Regions from separate parts of the Chitinophaga sp. RCC_12 genome, predicted to be linked through region 2. Evidence: riboswitches for the same ligand, from Rfam matches in the RefSeq annotation. Region 2 holds a riboswitch; the other holds the start of a gene.

Region 1 (4,351 bases), on a different contig from region 2:
AGTGATACCTTTTTCGGCATCCAGCAGCAGCATTACCACATCAGATTCATCTACCGCCTTGATGGCGCGGATCACGGAATAAAATTCCAGGTCTTCATGCACTTTTGTTTTACGACGGATACCAGCGGTATCTATCAGCATGAAATCTTTCTGGAACATATTATAGCGGGTGTGAATGGTATCGCGGGTAGTGCCGGCAATTTCGGAAACGATATTACGCTCTACGCCTACCAATGCATTCAGCAGGGATGATTTCCCTACGTTAGGCTGACCAATGATCGCTATTTTTGGAATATCTGTGTCCAGTCTGGCGTCTTCCATTTCCGGGGTAATAAAGCTTACCACGTCATCCAGCAATTCGCCGGTACCGCTACCGGTCATGGACGAAAGGAAGTGGACATGTTCGAAGCCCATACTGTAGAATTCCGTGGCTTCCAGCTGACGCTGACTGTTATCTACTTTATTTACTACGAGGAAAACCGGTTTGGAGGTGCGACGCAGAATGTTTGCCACGTCTGCATCCAGGTCGGTAATACCGGTGGTTACATCACACATGAAGATGATTACATTGGCCTCTTCCATAGCCACTTTTGCCTGCTTGCGAATCTCCCGCTCAAATACATCATCACTGTTGGTTACAAATCCGCCAGTATCGATTACGTTGAAGGTTTTGCCGTTCCAGTCGGCAATACCGTATTGACGATCGCGGGTTACACCGCTTTGGTCATCCACGATGGCCTTCCGTTGTTCCAGTAAACGATTGAACAACGTTGACTTGCCTACGTTGGGGCGACCCACTATAGCTGCTGTAAATCCTGCCATTTTTTTATTATATTTTGTCGTACTAACCTGGATAATACATCCAGGAATTTTGCAATGATTAATATCCGTATTCCTTCAGGAAAGTGTCGTTGTCGCGCCATTTGCCGCGTACTTTCACAAACAGTTCCAGGAATACTTTCCGCTCAATAAATTTCTCTATCTCCTGCCGGGCTAATGTTCCCAGCTCGCGGATGGATTTGCCCTTTTCACCGAGGATAATTCCTTTCTGGGTGTCGCGGGTGACGATGATTTCAGCGGTGATCTTTGTCAGTGTTTCCTTTTCCTGGAATTGTGTAACAATTACCGTAGTGTGATAAGGAATCTCTTCTTCAAACAACTGAAATACTTTTTCACGGATCATTTCTGCCACTAAAAAACGTGTAGACTTATCCGTTAGTGTATCATCCGGATAGAACGGGTTGCCATCAGGTAACAGCTTTATAATTTCCGCCAGTAACTCTTTTATACCTTTCTTCTGCATTGCAGACACCGGTACTACCGCTGCTGCTTTGCCCCAGGCTTTGGCGCGTTCTACCAGAACTTCCATATCCTCTTTAAGGATATTATCCATTTTATTAAGGATGAGAACGATCGGCACTTTCAGTTTCAGTGAATCAAATAATTCCAGGTTTTCTTCCATGGAATCTTTCGAATCCATGATCAGCAAAGCTACATCGGCATCCTCGAGGGCGGATTTAACCGCACCCATCATTTTCTCGTGCAGCTTGTATTTGGGATCAATGATGCCCGGTGTGTCAGAAAAAACGATCTGATACGCAGGGTCCGTTAATACGCCTGTAATACGATGCCGCGTGGTTTGCACTTTGGGGGAAATAATAGCCAGCTTCTCGCCGATAATGGCGTTCAGCAAGGTGCTTTTTCCCGCATTGGGCTTACCAAAAATATTTACAAAACCTGCCTTATGCATGATGACATTTAAAACCTGGTGATGTTGCTTTCACAACTCAAACTTACCGAAATAAAAAAAGCCGAATTTCTTCGGCTCTTAATCTTTTTTATGGACGCTGACGTACCTATTTTGTAGCGAGGAGCGGATTCGAACCACTGACCTTCGGGTTATGAGCCCGACGAGCTACCTCTGCTCTACCTCGCAATGAGGGTGCAAAGATACAAATATTTCAATCCGCTCCAAATCTTTTTTAAAAGAAAAACAAAAAGCCAACCGTAACTGGTTGGCTTTCATATTGGAATGCTTCATACATTGTTAAAATGGAAGATCGTCAGCCGGCTGCTCCTGAACGGGCTCTGCCTCGGGTACGGTCATTTCAGCGACCGGCATTTTCCGCTTTTCCTCGTCCTTACGGCTGAGTAACTGCAGTGAAAACACCCGGAGCCGGATGGCCCCGCATAACGCACCGGTAGCTGTGCTTACATAAGCCTCCAGTTTTGGAGCGCCTTCTACGTACACCATTACACCCTGCGTTAAATAAGGAGCTACATTGGCCTTGTCCCAGAGCGAGCAATCCACCCAGGTGGTCCTTTCTTCCAGTATGCCCTGCGCGTTTTTAAAACGCTCATTTACCGCTACCGGAAAATTGAAAACAGTGGCGCCGTTGACTTCTTTTTTCACTACATCGCGGCCAAGATGCCCGATAAACTGAAGTTTGATCATCAGAAATAAAGATTTAAATGATTAAAAATTTATAAAAGATGACTGAGAGAAGTATCTCTGAAAATTAAGCATTTTTCCTTCTTCCAAAAAATAATTTCTGATTTATTATAGATACAAGTATACCTTTGCACTAACACAATACATGGGGTGCCTTACTTTCAGGCTGAGATCACACCCAATGAACCTGGACCAGGTAATGCTGGTTAGGAATGAACTAACAGAAAACAGGATATTTAAAATGAAACAGCTAATGTTATTAGTGCTGCTATCTATAGCAGGCACTTTACATGCACAATCCCTGGTTACCGGTACCGTTACCAGTAAAGCCAGCGGCCAGCCACTGGAGGGTGTTACCATCTCCATCAACCAAACCGGCGCTGTTACCGACAGCAGAGGCCACTACAGTATTCATCTTCCTAAAAAAGGAAGTTATCCCTTAACCGCCAGCTACATTGGCTTCAAAACATTTACCACTACCATTACAGCGAATAACACCACACAGCTGGCAGACATTTCGCTGGAAACAACAGCACTGTTTGTAAAACCTGTAGAGATCAGCAGTTTACGCGCCGGTAAAAATTCGCCTTTCGTAAACACCACTTTAACGGCGGCAGACCTTAAGAAAGAAAACCTTGGCCAGGACCTGCCCATACTGCTGGATCAGCAACCAGGCGTAGTTACTAACTCAGACGCAGGTACCGGTATCGGCTATACGGGCATGCGCGTACGTGGTTCCGATATCACCCGCATCAACGTTACGGTAAATGGTATCCCGGTAAACGATGCAGAATCGCAGGGAACATTTTTTGTAAACATGCCCGACTTTGCGTCCTCCGTCAGCAGCGTTCAGCTGCAACGCGGCGTAGGCACCTCTACCAACGGCGCCGCTGCTTTCGGCGCTACGCTGAACCTCAGCACCAACGAATTCAATGAAAAAGCATACGGCGAAATCAGCAACAGCTACGGCTCTTTCAATAGCTGGAAACATACAGTGAAAGCAGGTTCCGGCCTCATCAACGACCACTTCACCATCGATGCACGCCTTTCCAAAATTTCATCAGATGGGTACATCAACCGCGCCACTTCTGACCTGCGCTCTTTCTATACTTCCGCCGCCTACGTTTCTGCCAAAACAGCCATCCGGCTGAACGTCTTCTCCGGAAAAGAAAAAACATACCAGGCATGGAACGGCGTACCACAGGCACTCCTGGAAACAGACCGTACCTACAATTCTGCGGGCACCGATAAACCAGGCACGCCATACGATAATGAAACAGACAACTACCAACAGGATCATTATCAGATATTCCTGAACCAGGAAGTAAATTCACATCTCAACTTCAACGTGGCCTTCCACCTCACCCGCGGACGCGGCTACTACGAACAGTACAAAGCACAGCAACCTTTCTCTGAATACGGACTGCAAGGACCAGTGATCAACGGCAAACAAGTTGATACCACTGATCTCGTTCGTCAGCTGTGGCTGGACAACTACTTCTATGGCTCGGTATTTTCCGTGAACCGCACTGGTGACAAGTTCAACTGGAGCCTCGGCGGCGGCTGGAACCGCTATACCGGCGACCACTACGGCAAAATTATCTGGGCACAAACAGGCATCGATAAAGACCATGAATATTATAATTATCCTGCTGCTAAAAACGATTTCAATATTTACTGGAAAGGAGAATATAAACTCACTTCTGCCCTGAGCATTTTTGCAGATATGCAATACCGCAACATCATGTACAACATGGATGGCTTTGAAGCCGCACCCGCATACATTGCACATGTGAATTATAATTTCTTCAACCCGAAAGCAGGTATCTCCTATAACATCAATCCTACCAACCGCGTATTCGCTTCTGTGGCTATAGCGCACAAAGAGCCCAACCGCGT
Region 2 (4,351 bases):
TTTATTTGGTAACCCAAGATGTTCCTTTGGCGTTACATAACACAACATGGCGCAGCCAAACCAGCCTATCATGGCGGCGCCTATTCCTGAAGTGATATGATCGTAGCCAGGTGCGATGTCGGTGGTTAAAGGGCCAAGTGTGTAGAAAGGCGCTTCATGACAGTGCTCCAGTTGCTTATCCATATTGGTTTTGATGAGGTGCATGGGTACATGGCCCGGGCCTTCAATCATTACCTGTACTGAGTGCTTCCATGCTATTTTGGTAAGTTCCCCCAGTGTTTCAAGTTCTGCAAACTGCGCTGCATCGTTGGCATCGGCGATACTGCCAGGGCGTAATCCATCTCCCAGTGAAAATGAAACGTCGTATGCTTTCATGATTTCGCAAATCTCTTCGAAATGTGTATACAGGAAATTTTCCTTGTGATGCGCCAGGCACCATTTAGCCATGATGGAGCCTCCACGGGAAACAATACCGGTTACACGTTTTGCCGTTAACGGTATATATCTCAGTAGCACGCCGGCATGGATAGTGAAGTAGTCCACACCTTGTTCTGCCTGTTCAATCAATGTGTCGCGGAAAATTTCCCAGGTAAGGGCTTCCGCTTTTCCGTTCACTTTTTCCAGTGCCTGGTAAATGGGTACGGTGCCAATGGGCACGGGCGAATTACGGATAATCCATTCCCTGGTTTCGTGGATATTTTTGCCGGTGCTAAGATCCATAATGGTATCTGCACCCCAGCGGCAAGACCATACTGCTTTTTCCACTTCTTCTTCTATACTGGAAGTAACCGCGGAGTTGCCGATGTTGGCATTTATTTTCACAAGAAAGTTGCGGCCGATGATCATGGGTTCACTTTCCGGGTGGTTAATATTGGCGGGGATGATGGCCCTGCCGGCGGCAATTTCCTGGCGTACAAATTCAGGGGTGATAAACTTTACAGGTGTGTTGGCGCCAAAGCTCTGGCCTTTATGCTGGTCCCAGAGGGGATTGTTTTGCTCAAACAGTTTGTCGGCGCATTGATTTTCCCGGATAGCAATGTATTCCATTTCGGGTGTAATGATGCCTTGTTGTGCGTAGTACAACTGGGTTACATTTTGACCTGGTCTGGCGCGCAACGGTTTATGCGTGTGGCTCATCAAAGGCATCTTGCCTCCTTCTTTCATCAGTTCTCTTACAAAGGGACTGGTATACTCTGCGAGTTGCTCCACATCTTTCCGGCTGCTGATCCATGTTTCACGGATGCGCGGAATACCGGTGGCCACATCAATATGGATATTGGGGTCGGAAAAGGCGCCGCTGGTATCGTATACAACAACGGGTGCATTAGGAACGGCATCCCCGTTTTTCCCATGAATGCGTGTACCCGTGAGCGTTATTTTGCGCATGGCTACTTTTACCGGGTGGATAGTTCCGTCCACGTATATTTTTTCTGAAGCAGGAAAGGGTGTGCGGCTGAGTGCCACAGGCTGATTATTCATGATGTCTGGTTTTTTTAGAGATAGAAATGCCGGTCCGTAATGATGCATCACGGAAAAGACTATACGAAAAATGAAATGCAGGGTTTAGCCGCCCTGGGTAGCCCTGATAATAGTAATATTATCGGCTGCAGATAGTGGTTGGTTTTCCCAGGAGGTTTTCGGTATCACCTGGTTGTTGACGGCCACTGCAATGCCTTTTTGAGCAGAGATCTGAATAAACTGTAAGAGTGCAGCGATGGTTGTTCCCGGCTGCACCGCATAAAGTTTATTGTTTACATGCACTTCCATGTTAATTGGAATTTAAGTGAAACAATAAACTTTAAGGATGTGGAAAGATGAGAAAGGTTCAGTTACTTTTCCCTACGGCAGTATGAACTGCTTCAGGTACTGAGGGTATCATCTCAGTTTATCCTTCATATTGGATAAACACCCCTAAAGTGTAGATGTAAAAGTAATGGAAATATTTAAAAATTACATTACAAATGATGAATTGTGTATTTTTAAATTATGGTACGATTCAGTTTAATGTGTTTATTGATACTGGCGGTTGCCTGTAAAGGGAGTAAGAAGGAGGCGGAGCAGGAAGAATTACAGGATGACAGTAGCCTGGTTAGTATAATCGCAGACAGCAGTAATGCCGGCATTACTGACAGCATTGCTGCTGTTGCGGATACGCTGCATATTGACGCAGCTAAGCTCATAGGAAAGTGGATACAGCCCGTAGCGGGCCTGGATAAGGAAACGCAGGGTTTTCAGCTTAGAAAGAACGGAACTGCCAGATCCATTAACATGTACACACTGGTATACGAAAAATGGTTACTGACACACGACACCCTGCTGTTGTGGAATCATTCTGAAGGCGTAAAAGATACCTCCACGATCGTGGATACAACTATTATAAAAGAACTGTCAGACACCTCACTGGTATTGTTTCCTGTAAAAGCCGCCGAAGGCTACGTGGAAAAATACCATAGAAGCAATTAATTATATAGCTGCCAGAGTCCTACCAGGCAGGCTACTACCGCCATAAATACGCCGGCAGCAGCGAGCTGCATATCGTCAATATTTTTTCTTCCTATATACAGGGAAAGAAGACCAACTACTATAGCTACTGAGCCTGCGGTAACTGCATAGGAAGGCGTGTGTGTACTGAAAGCGAATGCTGCCGATAGTACACCGATAATGAGCGCTGATATACAGGCTGTTTTTGTTAATGCTGTTGAGTGTTGCATATATTCGAATTTTAAAGAACAGGTGAAGGAATAATTGTTTGCAAAACAGGTATTTTATTTATGCTGACTACTGACCTTTTCCTTCATCACGGGATTATCGTGTTCCCAGGGCACTTTTAACAGGGATCCTATTTCCTGGTAGCGGGCGTCCTGGTATTCATCCAGTCCGTATCTGATCGCCAGTGTATCCGGTACTTTTACAAAAGTGCCGAAGAGGCGATCCCATATAGAAAATATATTGGCATAATTAGCGTCTGTTTCGGGCTGGTAATGACTATGATGTACCTTATGCATATCCGGTGATACAATGATCCAGCTAAGCGCGTTATCCAGCCATTTGGGCAGATGGATATTAGCGTGATTGAACTGCGACATTAAGGCCGATATGGTCTGGTATAACATAATCATCCAGAAGGGCACTCCGAGAATCATAATAGCGGCAAAAAGGGCTATTACTCTCCATAGGCTTTCCACCGGGTGGTGTCTGAGGGCGGTGGTGGCGTCTATCTGTGTATCTATGTGGTGAATTTTATGAAACTGCCACATCCAGGCCGTTTTATGCTGTACCCAATGTATGAGCCAGGCCCCAATAAAATCCAGCAGTAATAATGCCAGTATGGTGTGTAGCCATAGCGGCAGTTGCGTCAGGTACAGGATGCCGAACTGCTGGGCGCTGGTCCACCGGGAAGCCTTTACAATAAGAAATGCCAGCCCTGTATTTACAATCACCGTGGTTAATGTAAAAAAGAGATTGGTGCCGGCATGGCGGTAGCGGTTGCTGCTAAAACGGAACCGGGGCGCCATGCCCTCAATGATCCATAACAGCAATAGTCCGCTCACCAGGATAGCAGTACGGTATACTGACGGAATATTTTCAAAAAAACTTACCATATCATGGTAAAATATATATAACGGTCTTTTTACGCTATGCTGTGGTTCTCCTTAACCAGGCCAACAAAATCTCTGCAGTGGATATGGGGGATGTGATCTTGTAATACGCAGTAAACATATATCCGTTACTGTTATTACCCTTGCGTTACTGTCCTGAATCCTCGGGTGTGTTCCAACCACTGATTCCGGAGAAAAATTACAACTATTTGGGGAATATAAAAAGGCCTCTTTTAGGCCACAGGCAAAGAAAAAAGCAACCTCTTTGTCAGAGATTGCTTTATGTATAAGTTTTTAGCTATAAGTATTTATCTTTTTAGCATTTAGCTAACAACCGCAGTTTAGTTGTTCAGCATGAGCGGCATTACCAGCATAAGGAGGTCCTCATTCTCTTCTTTTTCGGATGGTCTGAGGATACCTGCTTTGGTGGCAGTGGCCAGGTCGATGGAGATTTCGTCTCCTTCCGCTGCATTCAGCATTTCGATGAGGAATTTCGCATTAAAAGCAATCTGCATATCATCACCGGTATACTGGCAGTTCATGCGTTCGTTACCTTCAAAGGAGAAGTCCACATCCTGGGCAGACAACTGAAGTTCGCTGCCGGTGATGCTTAAAGCAACCTGGTTGGTGCTTTTATTGGCGAACACACCCACACGTTTTAACGCGTTCTGGAAATCGCTTTTTACCACGGTGAGGCGGTAAGGATTATCTTTTGGTATTACTACCTTATAGTCAGGGAAACGGGCATCGAT

Evidence for each region. A riboswitch is a leader RNA that binds a small molecule or an ion and turns the genes downstream of it on or off. The one in region 2 is predicted to bind thiamine pyrophosphate.
Region 1: another riboswitch for thiamine pyrophosphate. It lies ahead of AB6805_RS12330 (TonB-dependent receptor); the one in region 2 lies ahead of thiS (sulfur carrier protein ThiS).

The regions. Positions count from the first base shown of each region.
Region 1 covers NZ_JBFUPS010000003.1:651,997-656,347, reverse strand. Annotated here, with positions in the region: gene der (ribosome biogenesis GTPase Der) at 1-822, opposite strand, end outside; gene era (GTPase Era) at 881-1,750, opposite strand; tRNA gene AB6805_RS12340 (tRNA-Met) at 1,865-1,936, opposite strand; gene AB6805_RS12335 (single-stranded DNA-binding protein) at 2,048-2,455, opposite strand; TPP riboswitch at 2,589-2,682, shown strand; gene AB6805_RS12330 (TonB-dependent receptor) at 2,694-4,351, shown strand, end outside.
Region 2 covers NZ_JBFUPS010000002.1:775,700-780,050, forward strand. Annotated here, with positions in the region: gene thiC (phosphomethylpyrimidine synthase ThiC) at 1-1,479, opposite strand, end outside; gene thiS (sulfur carrier protein ThiS) at 1,564-1,767, opposite strand; TPP riboswitch at 1,820-1,923, opposite strand; gene AB6805_RS08505 (lipocalin family protein) at 1,987-2,463, shown strand; gene AB6805_RS08510 (hypothetical protein) at 2,460-2,711, opposite strand; gene AB6805_RS08515 (sterol desaturase family protein) at 2,766-3,602, opposite strand; gene dnaN (DNA polymerase III subunit beta) at 3,941-4,351, opposite strand, start outside.